DNA from 4 places in the Bacillus sp. JJ1566 genome. Region 3 is predicted to be linked to each of the others. Evidence: riboswitches for the same ligand, from Rfam matches in the RefSeq annotation. Region 3 holds a riboswitch; each other region holds the start of a gene.
What was found. Region 3 has a riboswitch for thiamine pyrophosphate ahead of V7112_RS06505 (3-oxoacyl-ACP reductase). Riboswitches for the same ligand answer to the same signal wherever they lie in the genome.

Region 1 (3,093 bases), on a different contig from region 3:
CGCTCCCCCACTGCAATCAGAGCCAGCAATTGTCAGTACCTTTTTCATGTTCTGTCACTCCTTACCATTTCAGTTGCAAGTTCTTTTAATTCTGCGGTTGCAGCGGTGATAGTTGACTGCGCAAAGATTGCCGATACAACGGCTACTCCGTCCACCCCGCTACCCGCTAACTCTAAAATATTCCCTTTTGTAATTCCGCCAATTGCAACAATTGGAATTGATACGCTTTTACATATTTCTTGAACAGTTTCAAATGCCATCGGTTTTGCATCCGACTTTGTGCTTGTTGGAAAAACAGAACCAATCCCAAGATAATCGGCTCCAGCTTTTTCAGCGGCAATAGCCTGTTCCACATTTTGTGCAGACACACCAAGAATTTTATCTGTTCCAATCAATTCGCGGACCTTTTCAACCGACATATCCTCTTGCCCAACATGCACGCCATCTGCATCACACGCTAGTGCGATCTCGACATTGTCGTTAATTACAAATGGAACATCATAGAACGCGGTTAGCATCTTAAGTTCAATGGCTTCCTGTAAAAATTCATCATATCCAAGATTTTTTTCTCTAAGCTGTAGGAACGTAATTCCACCCTTTAGTGCAGCTTCTACTTGTTCAACTAATGTCTGATTGCCTGTCCAAGCACGATCGGTTACTGCGTATAAAAGCATTGCATTTTTATCGATTTTCAATGTTCATCCCACCTTGTAGTTGTATAAAGTCTAAGTTGCTCATCGCATCAATCAAATACGTGCGCAGTGATGACGTTCCTTCATTTAATTTTTCTACTTTTTGATATGCCAATTCACCGCATAACCCCATCGCACTAACCGCAGCGGCCGTGCCTTTTAACATGTCCTGAGGGTTTGCCCCACAATAAGCAGCTACAACTGCTGAAAGCATGCACCCGGTTCCAGTAATTTTTGACATCATTGGGTGGCCATTGCGGATTATAAAAGCTTCATCCTGATTTGCAACGATATCAATCGCGCCCGTGATAGCAATAACGGCACCTGTCTGATTGCTTACCTCTTTTGCAAATTGAACCATTTCAGCGATATTTCCTTCGTTGATGACATCTTCTGCTGCTGCATCGACACCTTTTGTATTTCCACTGCCAGCATGTACGGTCTTTATTTCTGATAAATTTCCTCTGATAACAGCAAACTCAACTTCTTTTAAAAGGAGATAAACCGTATTGGTTCGTAAGCTTGATGCCCCCGCCCCAACTGGGTCTAAAATAACCGGGTTCCCTATTTTATTTGCAGCTTTTCCTGCTAAAATCATGGATTCAATCGTACGCTCGTTTAATGTTCCAATATTGATGACAAGAGCGTTACAAATGCTTGTAATATCTGCCACTTCCTTAGGATCATCCGCCATAATTGGTGAACCCCCACAAGCAAGAACAATATTTGCAACGTCATTCACCGTCACATAGTTTGTAATATTATGTACAAGCGGTGTTTTTTCCTTAACATTAGCTAAAATCTTTTCAAACATCCTTCATCCTCCTATCCAAAATAAAAATGCGGTATACCTAAAATAGATATACCGCATGAACGCACATACTTACACAAATTCCCTACGTTGGCATTATCCAAATCAGGTTAAAGGGTCTAAGCTACATTTCGCTTACTCTCAGCCCACATGTGTGAGCTCCCCTACTCATATTTAATTGTCTTTATTATACCATACGAAAAAATTCTGTCATTATTTTAAAATGGGTCATTGCTTTCGGAACAACAATAGTGTACGACACATAGTATAGACTAAATACTGTATGACATATAGTAATTAAAAATGAGGTGGGTGAATGAGTAACTTATTAAACTCATTAATGACAGAGCTTAGAAGAGGAACGTTGACACTAGCAGTTTTAAGTCAATTACGAACCCCACAATATGGTTATTCTCTTGTTCAATTATTAGAGGGTTCTGGAATTTCAATTGACCAAAGCACCTTATATCCCTTGCTTCGACGACTGGAAAAACAAGAATTGGTGACAAGCAGCTGGGATACAACTGAAAGCAGACCCCGTAAGTACTATGTATTAAGTGAATACGGGCTCGAGATCTTTCTACAGCTAAAAAAGGAATGGATTCAAAATTCAAAAGAGCTATACAGACTTTTAGAGGGAGAGGAAGATTATGAATCTGTTTGACATCTACATTAAGGAGGTTACGAGACGACTTCCTGAAAAAATGCGTGAAGATATCGCACTTGAACTACGGTCGACCATTGAGGATATGTTGCCTGATGATTACAACGAAGAAGATGTAAAAACTGTACTAGAGAAATTAGGAAGTCCTGTAAAATTAGCTAATAATTATCGCGACCGACCCATGCACCTTATTGGTCCACGTTATTTTGACGTGTATGTAAGCTTACTCAAAATGATTGTACCGATTGCCGCTGTAGTTGCACTCATCTCCGTGGTTGCCGAATTTTTTATCGGGTATCAAGGGGAAGAAGCCGTCATTAATGTGGTGTTGGACTTAATTGGTTTGGGGATTTGGAGAATGATTGACGTTTCGATGCAAACATTCTTTTGGTTTACACTAGTGTTCGCCATTATTGAAAGAATGGATAAAGGAAAAGATGATCAGCGACTAACCACCGGCCTAAAAAAATGGACTCCGGATGATTTAAAAAATATCACCTATATCCCAAAGAAAAAGGCGATTTCAAAATGTGAAGTATTTGGTGCTCTATTATGGACTGCAATCTGGGCAACCCTATATTTTTATGCCAATCAACTTCTAGGTATCTATAAAGGCGAAAATGATGGTCTCGAATTTGTAACTCCCGCTTTAAATCAAGAGTTATTGCTTAGATTTTGGCCGATTGTTCTAGTTGTGATTGGTTTTGAAATCGGATTGACCCTATATAAATTTATCAAAGGACAATGGACGAAAAGAATGGCTATTTACAATACGGTCCTTCAAGTCTTTTCAACCCTTGTATTCATCGTAATCTTCATAAATCCCAATATCTTAAACCAAAACTTTATCAAGCAGATGACAAACCTATTTGACACTCAGGATCACCAATTTAAAACATGGTTCATTGCAACTTTACTCATCTCAT
Region 2 (3,093 bases), on a different contig from region 3:
ATGATAAAAAATGAGAACTGCACTAAAAACACTTGTTATCACAAGCAATGCATAGATAGGATAGCGAAATAACTTCCTTTTATAAAAGTCTGGCATGTAATTTTCAGCTCCTAAAGCTTTGTTTTACTTCTTTCCATTAATTCGATTTCGCAGTTGGAATCCTAAGTCAATTATACCTAAGATTCGAATAATATAAAGGAGAAATGGTGTTAAGATTGTTAGTACAATTGGCACGGCCTTTGTGATTCCTTTTTGATGACAGAAATAATAAATGAAAGACAAGCCTTGAATCACCATAAACCACTGCAAAACAAAAAAGAGATTTAAAAAGGCAGTATACCCAAACGTGCCCTTTTCCAGTTCAACAAAGCTAAAAAGTAAAATCAGTAAATAATACCATAAAATACTCTTAGGAAACGAAATCTCACGAAACGGTGGGAATGGATTCATTTTCACCTGAAGTCGAACAAGCACCGGTTTCATTGCTACAACTGTTACAAAAGCTAAAACCATTGCAATTAAAACAAACATGCTTGGGATCATGTATTGCATCATCTCAATCGACTCTTCTAGTTGCGCAATGGCCTCCGTATTCACTTCGCCCCCTGTTGCCCTCATTATACTCTCAGCCATTGCAAAAGATTCCCGTGAGCTTTCACGGATTAGGTCATAGACATCAATTTGTAGTATCAAAACCGCTGTTACATACAGCAGCACGATTGAAAACAAATACGATAAACAGGAACCTAAAAATAACTCAATTCCACTTCTTCCACGGTTAATTAATTCACCAAGTAAAATTCCTGAAATTCCAAACATAATCGTATGTATGATCCCAAAGACAGAGCCTAATAGCCCCGATAATAAAAAGGCAATTAGAATAAATAGCATTGACTGCTTTACCCTATATTTCACCGTAAACAGGATAAATGGAATGGGCAAAAGGAATGAAAGCACGATTCCAAGTAGTGGGACATATAAAGTAAGTAGTAACAGTACACTATATATTGCTAATAACATAGCCCCTTCTGTTATAATTTTTGCTTTTTTCACCTTTTCACCTCAACTTTTTAGAAAAGCGCAAGGCGCTCGCTTATCGGCGCAAGCATAAGACGAGCGCTGACAGAAGGTGTATTTTACCTTCCGAAGCGATTGGCTTATGACCTCGAGCCGATGGCGCCTTGCGCTAGACATTAAAAACACAAACTTTTTTTAAATCACCTTCTATTTTAAAGTTTTACTAGAAAGTCTTCAACCTTTGACTTCCACAGGATGTGGTGACTTGACATTTGACACGGGACGTATCAGTCTTTAGTCAAAGTTCCTCTGTGCAGAAACTTTTTGTTTTACTTTTCCCTATTTTCTATTATGATAGTAATTATAAGTAAAACGTAACCACAAGGGGAGCAATTTTGCTGAGAGTGAACGTTAAGAGTTCAGACCCTTCGAACCTGTTAGTTAATACTAGCGTAGGAATGTGGAGATACTTGAGAACATATACTTTTATTAAAGTTGTTCTCCTTTGGGGTACGTTATTATTAAAACATACTTCAAGGGGGATTTTTTTTATGAGAAGTACTAAATTACAACCAATGATTGAAGCAGCTATTTTTGCAGTATTAGCACTAGCGTTAGACATGTTTGTACCGTCTATTAAAATCGCTACAATATCTATTTCTTTTGCAATGGTTCCCGTTTTTATCATTTCTTTAAGATGGGGATTCAAAACAGGATTTCTTTCGGGATTAATTTGGGGATTATTACAGCTTGTATTTGATCCTCAAATTATTCATCCATTACAAGGTTTTATTGAGTTTGTTATTGCTTTTCCTTTTATAGGCTTTGCTGGTTTACTTAAAAATCCAGTTCAAAAAGCTTTAAATAATAATAAAAAGGGCTTAGGTATAGGTATTATTGTCTTCGCAATATTTGTAGGAAGTGTAGCACGTTACTTTTGGCATTTTCTTGCAGGATTCATATACTGGGGCATGTACGCACCAGAAGGAATGGACCCTGTGTTTTACTCCTTCACATTTAACAGTATTGCGATGCTAGGTTCCTTTATTTCATGCTCTGTAGTTTTGGTTTTACTCATCGTCGCTTCACCTCGTTTTTTTATTCAAAAACAAACTATGTAATTACACAATAGGAACCATAGGGACGATTCTCTTGGTTCCCTTAATAAAAATAAAGAAAAAAAGCGATGACCGCATTGTGACGATCATCGCTTTTCTTTATTATTCACCAGATACATATGGTAATAATGCCATTTGACGAGCACGTTTAATAGCAACAGTTAATTTACGTTGGTATTTTGCGCTTGTACCTGTTACACGACGAGGTAAAATTTTACCACGCTCAGAAACGAATTTTTTAAGTAAATCTACTTCTTTGTAATCGATGTGTGTAATTCCATTAGCTGTGAAGTAACACACTTTACGACGCTTTGCACGTCCACCTTTACGTCCGCCTGCCATCGATTTTCCCTCCTTTTTTAAGTTTTAATTTATACGATTCACTTACAAGTTAGAACGGTAGATCGTCATCTGAAATATCGATAGGCTGTCCATCATTTGCAAATGGATCTTGGTCTACTCTTGTAGGTCCTTGGTTTTGATTTGGGTTCTGACTCTGTCCAAATGGAGAGTATCCACCTTGGCCACCGCCTTGATTTCCACCCTGGTTGCCACCATAGCCACCTTGATTGCCACCATAGCCTCCGCCTTGGTTTCCACCAAAGTTACCTCCACCGCTGCGCTGTTGGTCATTCGCATTTCTAGGTTCAAGGAACTGAACACTTTCCGCTACAACCTCAGTAACATATACGCGTTTGCCATCCTGACCTTCATAATTTCTTGTTTGAAGACGACCATCGACGCCTGCTAAGCTTCCTTTCTTTAGGAAGTTTGCCACATTTTCGGCTGGTCGGCGCCATATGACGCAATTAATGAAGTCAGCTTCACGTTCGCCTGACTGATTCGTAAATGTTCGATTCACTGCAAGTGTAAAGGTTGCAACTGCAACTCCACTTGGGGTATATCGTAATTCAGGATCCTTTGTAAGTCTCCCAACGAGAACTACGCGATTCATCAT
Region 3 (3,093 bases):
AAGAAATTCCCAGCAAATCGAATCAATCTTCACCGTAAAGCGTTCGAAGCTTTAGGTGCATCCCCGAGTGTCGGCGTTTTAAATGTAGAAATTACACCAATCGATTAAAAAAAGTAGGAGAACAATGTCAGAATTGTCCTCCTTTTTCTACTTATTTTTCTAAATCCGATTGAACGAAGTTTTCGCGATGAATTTCTGCATCATTTGACTCAAGAAGATTTTCTGATTGTAAAGCATCGTAAGCAGGATTTGTGATATAAAGAACTTGATTTTTTAAATGTTGATCTTCCTTCATAACTTCCATCCTTTCCCATTTATAATACTAATATGGCTTTTTAAGGTTCTTTTTACACATGATACTCATATTGAAATTTTTTTATAAAAAGTAAGCACATTTTTGGTTGCCCTTCATATACTACTTATTGTGTGAGAAAACAGTTAGAAGGGAAGTACAAAACAATGAGCAACGAGATTAAAACACCAGTTACAAATGATTACAAGGACAAGGATGGGTACAAAGTAATCGAAGTCAACCTAAACAATCCAACAGAAAACCTATTTGCAGTCGTAACTCCTATTAAAATGCAGTAGGAAAATCAAAATACCATCTTTTCGTACGTATTCATACATAGAAAAGGTGGTATTTTTCATTTTGCTTAAAAAAGGATATGAAGTACAATAAAGGAAACGTAATAAGGGAGCATGACATGAACGAATTAAACAATCTCGTTGAATTATTTGAAAAAAATCGGAATGATGAAAATGCAGTTCCGATGCAGAAATATATGAGAAATCTGTTCCCATTCCTTGGAATAAAATCACCGTTAAGAAGAGAATTAATGCGCGATTTTTATAAAGAAACAGGTATTTTAAAGCTGGAAATTGATCTTGAACTAGTAAAACAATTATGGATGAAAGATGAACGAGAATACCAATATGCGGCACAGGACTGCTTAGTCAAGTCCATCAAGAAACTAAATATCTTCCACTTGGAATTTATTGAAATTCTTATTACTACAAAATCTTGGTGGGATACGGTCGATATAATTGCACCACATTTAGTAGGAAAGATCGCAAAGGAAACACCAAGCATCATAGAAAAGAAGATTGAAAAATGGGCATTCGGTGACAACTTATGGCTGAAACGCTCATCGATTCTGTTTCAACTAAAATATAAGGAAGAAACAAATGAAAGATTCCTTTACAAATACATAAAAGCCAATGCAGATAGTAAGGAATTTTTCATCCAAAAAGCAATCGGCTGGTCCTTACGTGAGTATTCAAAGACGAATCCAGATTCAGTTCGTCAATTTATAAAAGAAAACACATTGTCGAAACTTAGTGTCAGAGAAGGTAGTAAATATATTTAAAGCCAGGGCTCACACTTTAAAAGCATCAAATACCTTTACATTTTTGTGTAAACATACTATGCTTAAAGAAAGAATATTCGCAAACTACTAGGGGTGCCCGATTGGGCTGAGAGAAAAACGGACGTTTTTTAACCCTTTGGACCTGATCCGGGTAATACCGGCGGAGGAAAGTAGAGTGGAAAACTTCCATTTTTTTCTTACTACTTAAGCCAGGTCCATTCATGTGGATCTGGCTTTTTTGCGTTTTTCTTATCTATCATAATAGGAGGCTACTAGAATGAAACTTCAGAATCAGGTTATTCTCGTTACAGGCGGCGCACGTGGGTTAGGGAGTGAAATTGTAAAAGCAGTTGCTAATGAAGGAGCGAAAGTGGTTATTAATTATTTCAATAGTGAAGAAAAAGCTCATTCTTTAAAAGACGAAATTGGTGAAAATGCGATTGCCATTCATGCAGATGTGCGGAATCGGGAACAGGTACAACACTTATTTGCTGAAGCGAAAAAATATTTTGACCAACCTATCACAACAGTTGTAAATAATGCCTTAATTAATTTCCGATTTGACCCCATCGCAAGAAAAAACGCAGAAGATATTTCTTGGGAGGATTATCATGCACAGCTTGAAGGTGCAATCCGAGGAGCTTTACATACGACCCAGGCTGCGGTTAGTGATATGAAGGAACTAGGCTTTGGACGCATTGTGACCATTGGCACAAATCTTTTTCAAAATCCAGTCGTTGCTTATCACGATTACAACACAAGTAAGGCGGCACTACTAGGATTCACACGAAACATGGCAAAAGATCTTGGTGCATACGGCATTAACGTTAACATGATTTCAGGAGGATTACTTCAAACAACCGATGCGAGTTCTGCCACTTCTGAAGAAGTTTTCCAATTAATTAAGGATTCTACTCCACTTCAAAAAGTCACGACACCAGGGGATGTTGCAAAAGCAGTTCTTTTCTTTGCATCTCCTTGGAGCAAAGGTGTAACAGGGCAGAATCTTGTCGTTGACGGCGGATTAGTAATGGACTAAATCTTTAAGGGGGATTCATTATGAGTAAAACATTAAAATTGACTATTACAGCAATGTTTGTTGCGATTGGAACAGTTACAAGCCATTTGTTTGCAATACCAATTGGATTCACAAAGGTTTTTCCAATGCAGCATTTTATTAATGTACTTTCTGCAGTAATCCTTGGCCCTGCATATGCCGTTCTTCAAGCTTTTTCAGTATCATTACTTCGAAATATGCTTGGAACGGGTTCGTTATTCGCATTTCCGGGCAGTATGATTGGGGCATTTTTAGCAGCATTATTATATTCAAAAACGAAGAAAGCTTCAATGGCGATGACTGGTGAAATTTTCGGAACCGGGTTATTGGGTGCAATGGCTTGTTATCCAATCGCCACACTCTTTATGGGCCAGGATGCCGCCCTTTTCGGTTTCGTACCGTCTTTTATTTTTAGCTCAATTGCAGGTTCCATCTTTGGATTTATAATTGTTGGAATCGTATTAAAAAACCCAGCTTTTAAAACTTATCAAGAACGAAACTTCTAAAAGTAAAAAGACTAAACAGATTGTTGTTTAGTCTTTTTTAGATAAATAAACCACCGATAATATAGAGCACAATTGCAATTACGCCACCAATCGCTGAAACCTTTAATTTATATTGAGCATAATCGACTAAATCCATATCTAAAATCGATGCTGTTGTAAT
Region 4 (3,093 bases), on a different contig from region 3:
TTGGAGTTTTCTAAAAGATAAGAAACTAATAGGTCCTCTCTTTAAACGACGTGAAAACGGGAATCATCTAGAGTCAGAAACGGTTCTTTGGTCGAGGGTCAGTGAGTCACTAATCGTATTTATCCATTCCTTTCAGGAGGATCACAGGTACGATGAAGCGGATACAGTCTTTTACCTAATGCGTTTTGCCCGAATAAAAGAACAACTGAGCAAGAAAAATCTATTTAGTAAATTAGGTGCCATTTCGAAAGCAGTTTTTTATGGTTATATGGGAGGATGGGGAGTTAAGCTTTTAAACCCAATACTAACGTCCATTGCTATTATCTTACTCTATACTGGCATCTACTCTATAGGTGGAGAACATACGAATCCATCAACATCATTACAAGAGTCCCTATATAATTCAATCAATCTATCTATCGGAAGATTCTTTAACATTGGAGAAAGTTTATATAATATTGTCTATTTAAGATTTATGGAAGGTCAGGAAGGAATAATAGGTCTAATTTTCATTACACTCATTATAGGGATGTTTATCAGAAAACTTGTCCGCTAGTAAAACGAAAGAAAGAGATTAAGGAACTTACTTGTTCTATCTCTTTCTTTTTCTATTAACTTCTATTTAGGATATTGTTAGGTAATTCACCGTTAAGAACTTTACATGCCGTTTCCGCAACACGTCTATGAAGTTCTCTGGTTGATTCCTCTGTTTTAAATGAAACGTGCGGAGTTAAGATAACATTTTCAAACTCTAGAATTTTATTTTCTTTAGTTACAGGTTCATCTTCTATTACATCAAGACCAGCAGCAAGAATCTTTGAGTTTTGTAACCCTTTAATTAATGATTCCGTATGAATGATAGGTCCTCTCGAAGTGTTAACTATCATAACTGAATCCTTCATCTTTGCGATTGTTTGTTTATTAATCATATGCTTGGCCATTCCTCTATGTTTTCCGCCATATCCCAGAACATGTATTCAAACAGGCTTGTTTTGACAACAATTTCTTCCAGTACTGCTAAATCTCGTTCTGGTTTTTCGCTTGCGATTTCATTGATTAGGTTTATACAATCTTCCGCTAACACTGTAAATTCATCGGATGAATACATCTTCACCCAATCACCATAGAATTCATGTTCCTTGGCACCTGGCCATGTTGCCAATTCTTTCCCAATAAAATTATAGCTCCATGCACAGGCAAGGACAGCTGCGACAACATTTTCAACACCCCCGAGTTGGGCAACGTTCAGCATATAGCTTGTGTATGATGTGGTAGTTGATGCGGGCTTGGTTGCTTCAAGCTCTTCATGAGAGATATCGAATCTTGCGGCATATTGGCGGTGAAGATCCATTTCTATCTCGAGAGTGCCATGCAAAAGATTTGCAAAAACGGACATCGTTTTTAAATCAGGGGCCTTTGCACTCCCTAACGCAAATAGGCGGCTATACTCAATCAGATACACATAATCCTGCTTCATATAATGCTTAAATTTCTCCTTTTCTAACCAGCCCTCGCCAATTCCTTTTACAAATGGATGCTCCAAATAGGAATTCCAAATCGGCTCTACTCGGTTCCACAAACGATCTGTAAATAGTCTGCTCACTTTCATTTCCCCTTTCTCCTTTTGACATCAGGGTGAGAAAAAAAAAACCATCACTAGTGACTAGAAATGGGTTCGGCAAAATTTATTCGTTTACACGAAAAATACCAACTCCACTTCCCTACGCTAGTGTTACCTAGATCAGGTTCAAAGGGTCGATATTTCTATCTCTCAGCACTTACATGCTCCCCTAGTCGAATTGTTAGATTATTAAGTTACTAGATACTAGTTAAACATAGCAGGTTAGAAAAGGCAAGCAGGACAAAGGACCTGTCCCTATTTTAAATGGGAATATCCCTGCTGTCGTAATGCCTCATACACCAATATTGCAGCTGTATTCGAAAGGTTAAGGGAACGAACATGGTTATTCATCGGTATTCTCAAAAAGTGGTTTTTATTATTTTCTAGTAATTCTTTTGGTAAACCAGTTGTTTCTTTTCCAAACATAAAATAATGCTCCTTTGTTACATCACTGAAATCAAAGGCTGAATGTGTTTTTTCACCAAACGTCTCAATAAAGTAAAACTCACCTTGATTTTTCGAAAAAAAGTCATCCAATGAGTCATAATACCTGATGTCTACAGAATGCCAGAAATCGAAACCTGCTCGTTTGATCATTTCTTCATCTGTTGAAAAGCCCAGCGGTCGAATTAAATGCAATGCTGTATCCGTTGCGGCACAAGTAAGTGCAATATTTCCAGTATTAGCAGGTATATCCGGTTGATATAGTACAACATGTATTGCCACAAATGGTCACTCCTTACTTTATAAAGGGTGTCTGCCCCAACATAGGAACAGACACCTATTTAGATATACTTCGCAGTTATAGATTGTTCACAATTCTTAAGACCCGCTGGTGGACCTTCATATAAAATTTCTCCACCACCAGAACCGCCATCTGGACCTAGGTCAATGATCCAATCACTATTTCGAATGACGTCGAGGTTATGTTCAATGACAATAACTGTGTTACCCTTTTCTACTAATTTATCGATGATCAGTAGAATATTGGAGACATCTGATAGATGCAATCCAGTTGTTGGCTCATCTAAAATATAGATATTTCCCTTCTTGTTTAGCTCTTTTGCAAGTTTTAGTCTTTGACTTTCCCCACCGGATAATGTGTTTAGTGGTTGTCCTAATGAGATGTATCCAAGTCCGACTGTTGCCATACTTTTTAGCTGTCGCTGGATGTCTTTTGCTTCAAAAAATTCCACAGCTTCTGCCACAGACATTTCCATGATGTCTACTATGTTTTTATCTTTATAGAGGTATTGGAGCACTTCCTGTCTATAACGATCGCCATGACATTCGCTACATTCCATTTCCATTTTATCCATAAACGATAGATTAAGCTCTACCGTTCCTGTTCCACCACATTTTTCACAGGCCCCTTTAGAGTTATAGCTAAATAACCCACTCTCCACATTATTCGCATCAGAAAAAGCTTTTCGAATCGAATTCATAATACCCGAAAAGGTTGCTGGATTGGA

Region 1: it holds a riboswitch for thiamine pyrophosphate, as region 3 does, so the genes downstream of both, thiM (hydroxyethylthiazole kinase) here and V7112_RS06505 (3-oxoacyl-ACP reductase) in region 3, are expected to answer to the same signal.
Region 2: it holds a riboswitch for thiamine pyrophosphate, as region 3 does, so the genes downstream of both, thiT (energy-coupled thiamine transporter ThiT) here and V7112_RS06505 (3-oxoacyl-ACP reductase) in region 3, are expected to answer to the same signal.
Region 4: it holds a riboswitch for thiamine pyrophosphate, as region 3 does, so the genes downstream of both, tenA (thiaminase II) here and V7112_RS06505 (3-oxoacyl-ACP reductase) in region 3, are expected to answer to the same signal.

What each region holds. Positions count from the first base shown of each region.
Region 1 is NZ_JBALOP010000054.1:2,580-5,672, reverse strand. Features, by position in the region: gene thiD (bifunctional hydroxymethylpyrimidine kinase/phosphomethylpyrimidine kinase) at 1-48, opposite strand, end outside; gene thiE (thiamine phosphate synthase) at 45-695, opposite strand; gene thiM (hydroxyethylthiazole kinase) at 682-1,506, opposite strand; TPP riboswitch at 1,569-1,679, opposite strand; gene V7112_RS19180 (PadR family transcriptional regulator) at 1,820-2,167, shown strand; gene V7112_RS19175 (HAAS signaling domain-containing protein) at 2,154-3,093, shown strand, end outside.
Region 2 is NZ_JBALOP010000030.1:17,003-20,095, reverse strand. Features, by position in the region: gene V7112_RS13295 (DHH family phosphoesterase) at 1-96, opposite strand, end outside; gene V7112_RS13290 (YybS family protein) at 124-1,053, opposite strand; TPP riboswitch at 1,391-1,493, shown strand; gene thiT (energy-coupled thiamine transporter ThiT) at 1,569-2,138, shown strand; gene rpsR (30S ribosomal protein S18) at 2,238-2,477, opposite strand; gene ssb (single-stranded DNA-binding protein) at 2,527-3,093, opposite strand.
Region 3 is NZ_JBALOP010000013.1:25,270-28,362, reverse strand. Features, by position in the region: gene V7112_RS06525 (RlpA-like double-psi beta-barrel domain-containing protein) at 1-108, shown strand, start outside; gene V7112_RS06520 (hypothetical protein) at 152-295, opposite strand; gene V7112_RS06515 (hypothetical protein) at 460-591, shown strand; gene V7112_RS06510 (DNA alkylation repair protein) at 708-1,370, shown strand; TPP riboswitch at 1,450-1,556, shown strand; gene V7112_RS06505 (3-oxoacyl-ACP reductase) at 1,648-2,409, shown strand; gene thiW (energy coupling factor transporter S component ThiW) at 2,430-2,933, shown strand; gene V7112_RS06495 (Na+/H+ antiporter NhaC family protein) at 2,971-3,093, opposite strand, start outside.
Region 4 is NZ_JBALOP010000025.1:194,798-197,890, reverse strand. Features, by position in the region: gene V7112_RS11670 (hypothetical protein) at 1-556, shown strand, start outside; gene V7112_RS11665 (NAD(P)-dependent oxidoreductase) at 612-887, opposite strand; gene tenA (thiaminase II) at 926-1,609, opposite strand; TPP riboswitch at 1,702-1,802, opposite strand; gene trmL (tRNA (uridine(34)/cytosine(34)/5-carboxymethylaminomethyluridine(34)-2'-O)-methyltransferase TrmL) at 1,877-2,347, opposite strand; gene V7112_RS11650 (excinuclease ABC subunit UvrA) at 2,407-3,093, opposite strand, start outside.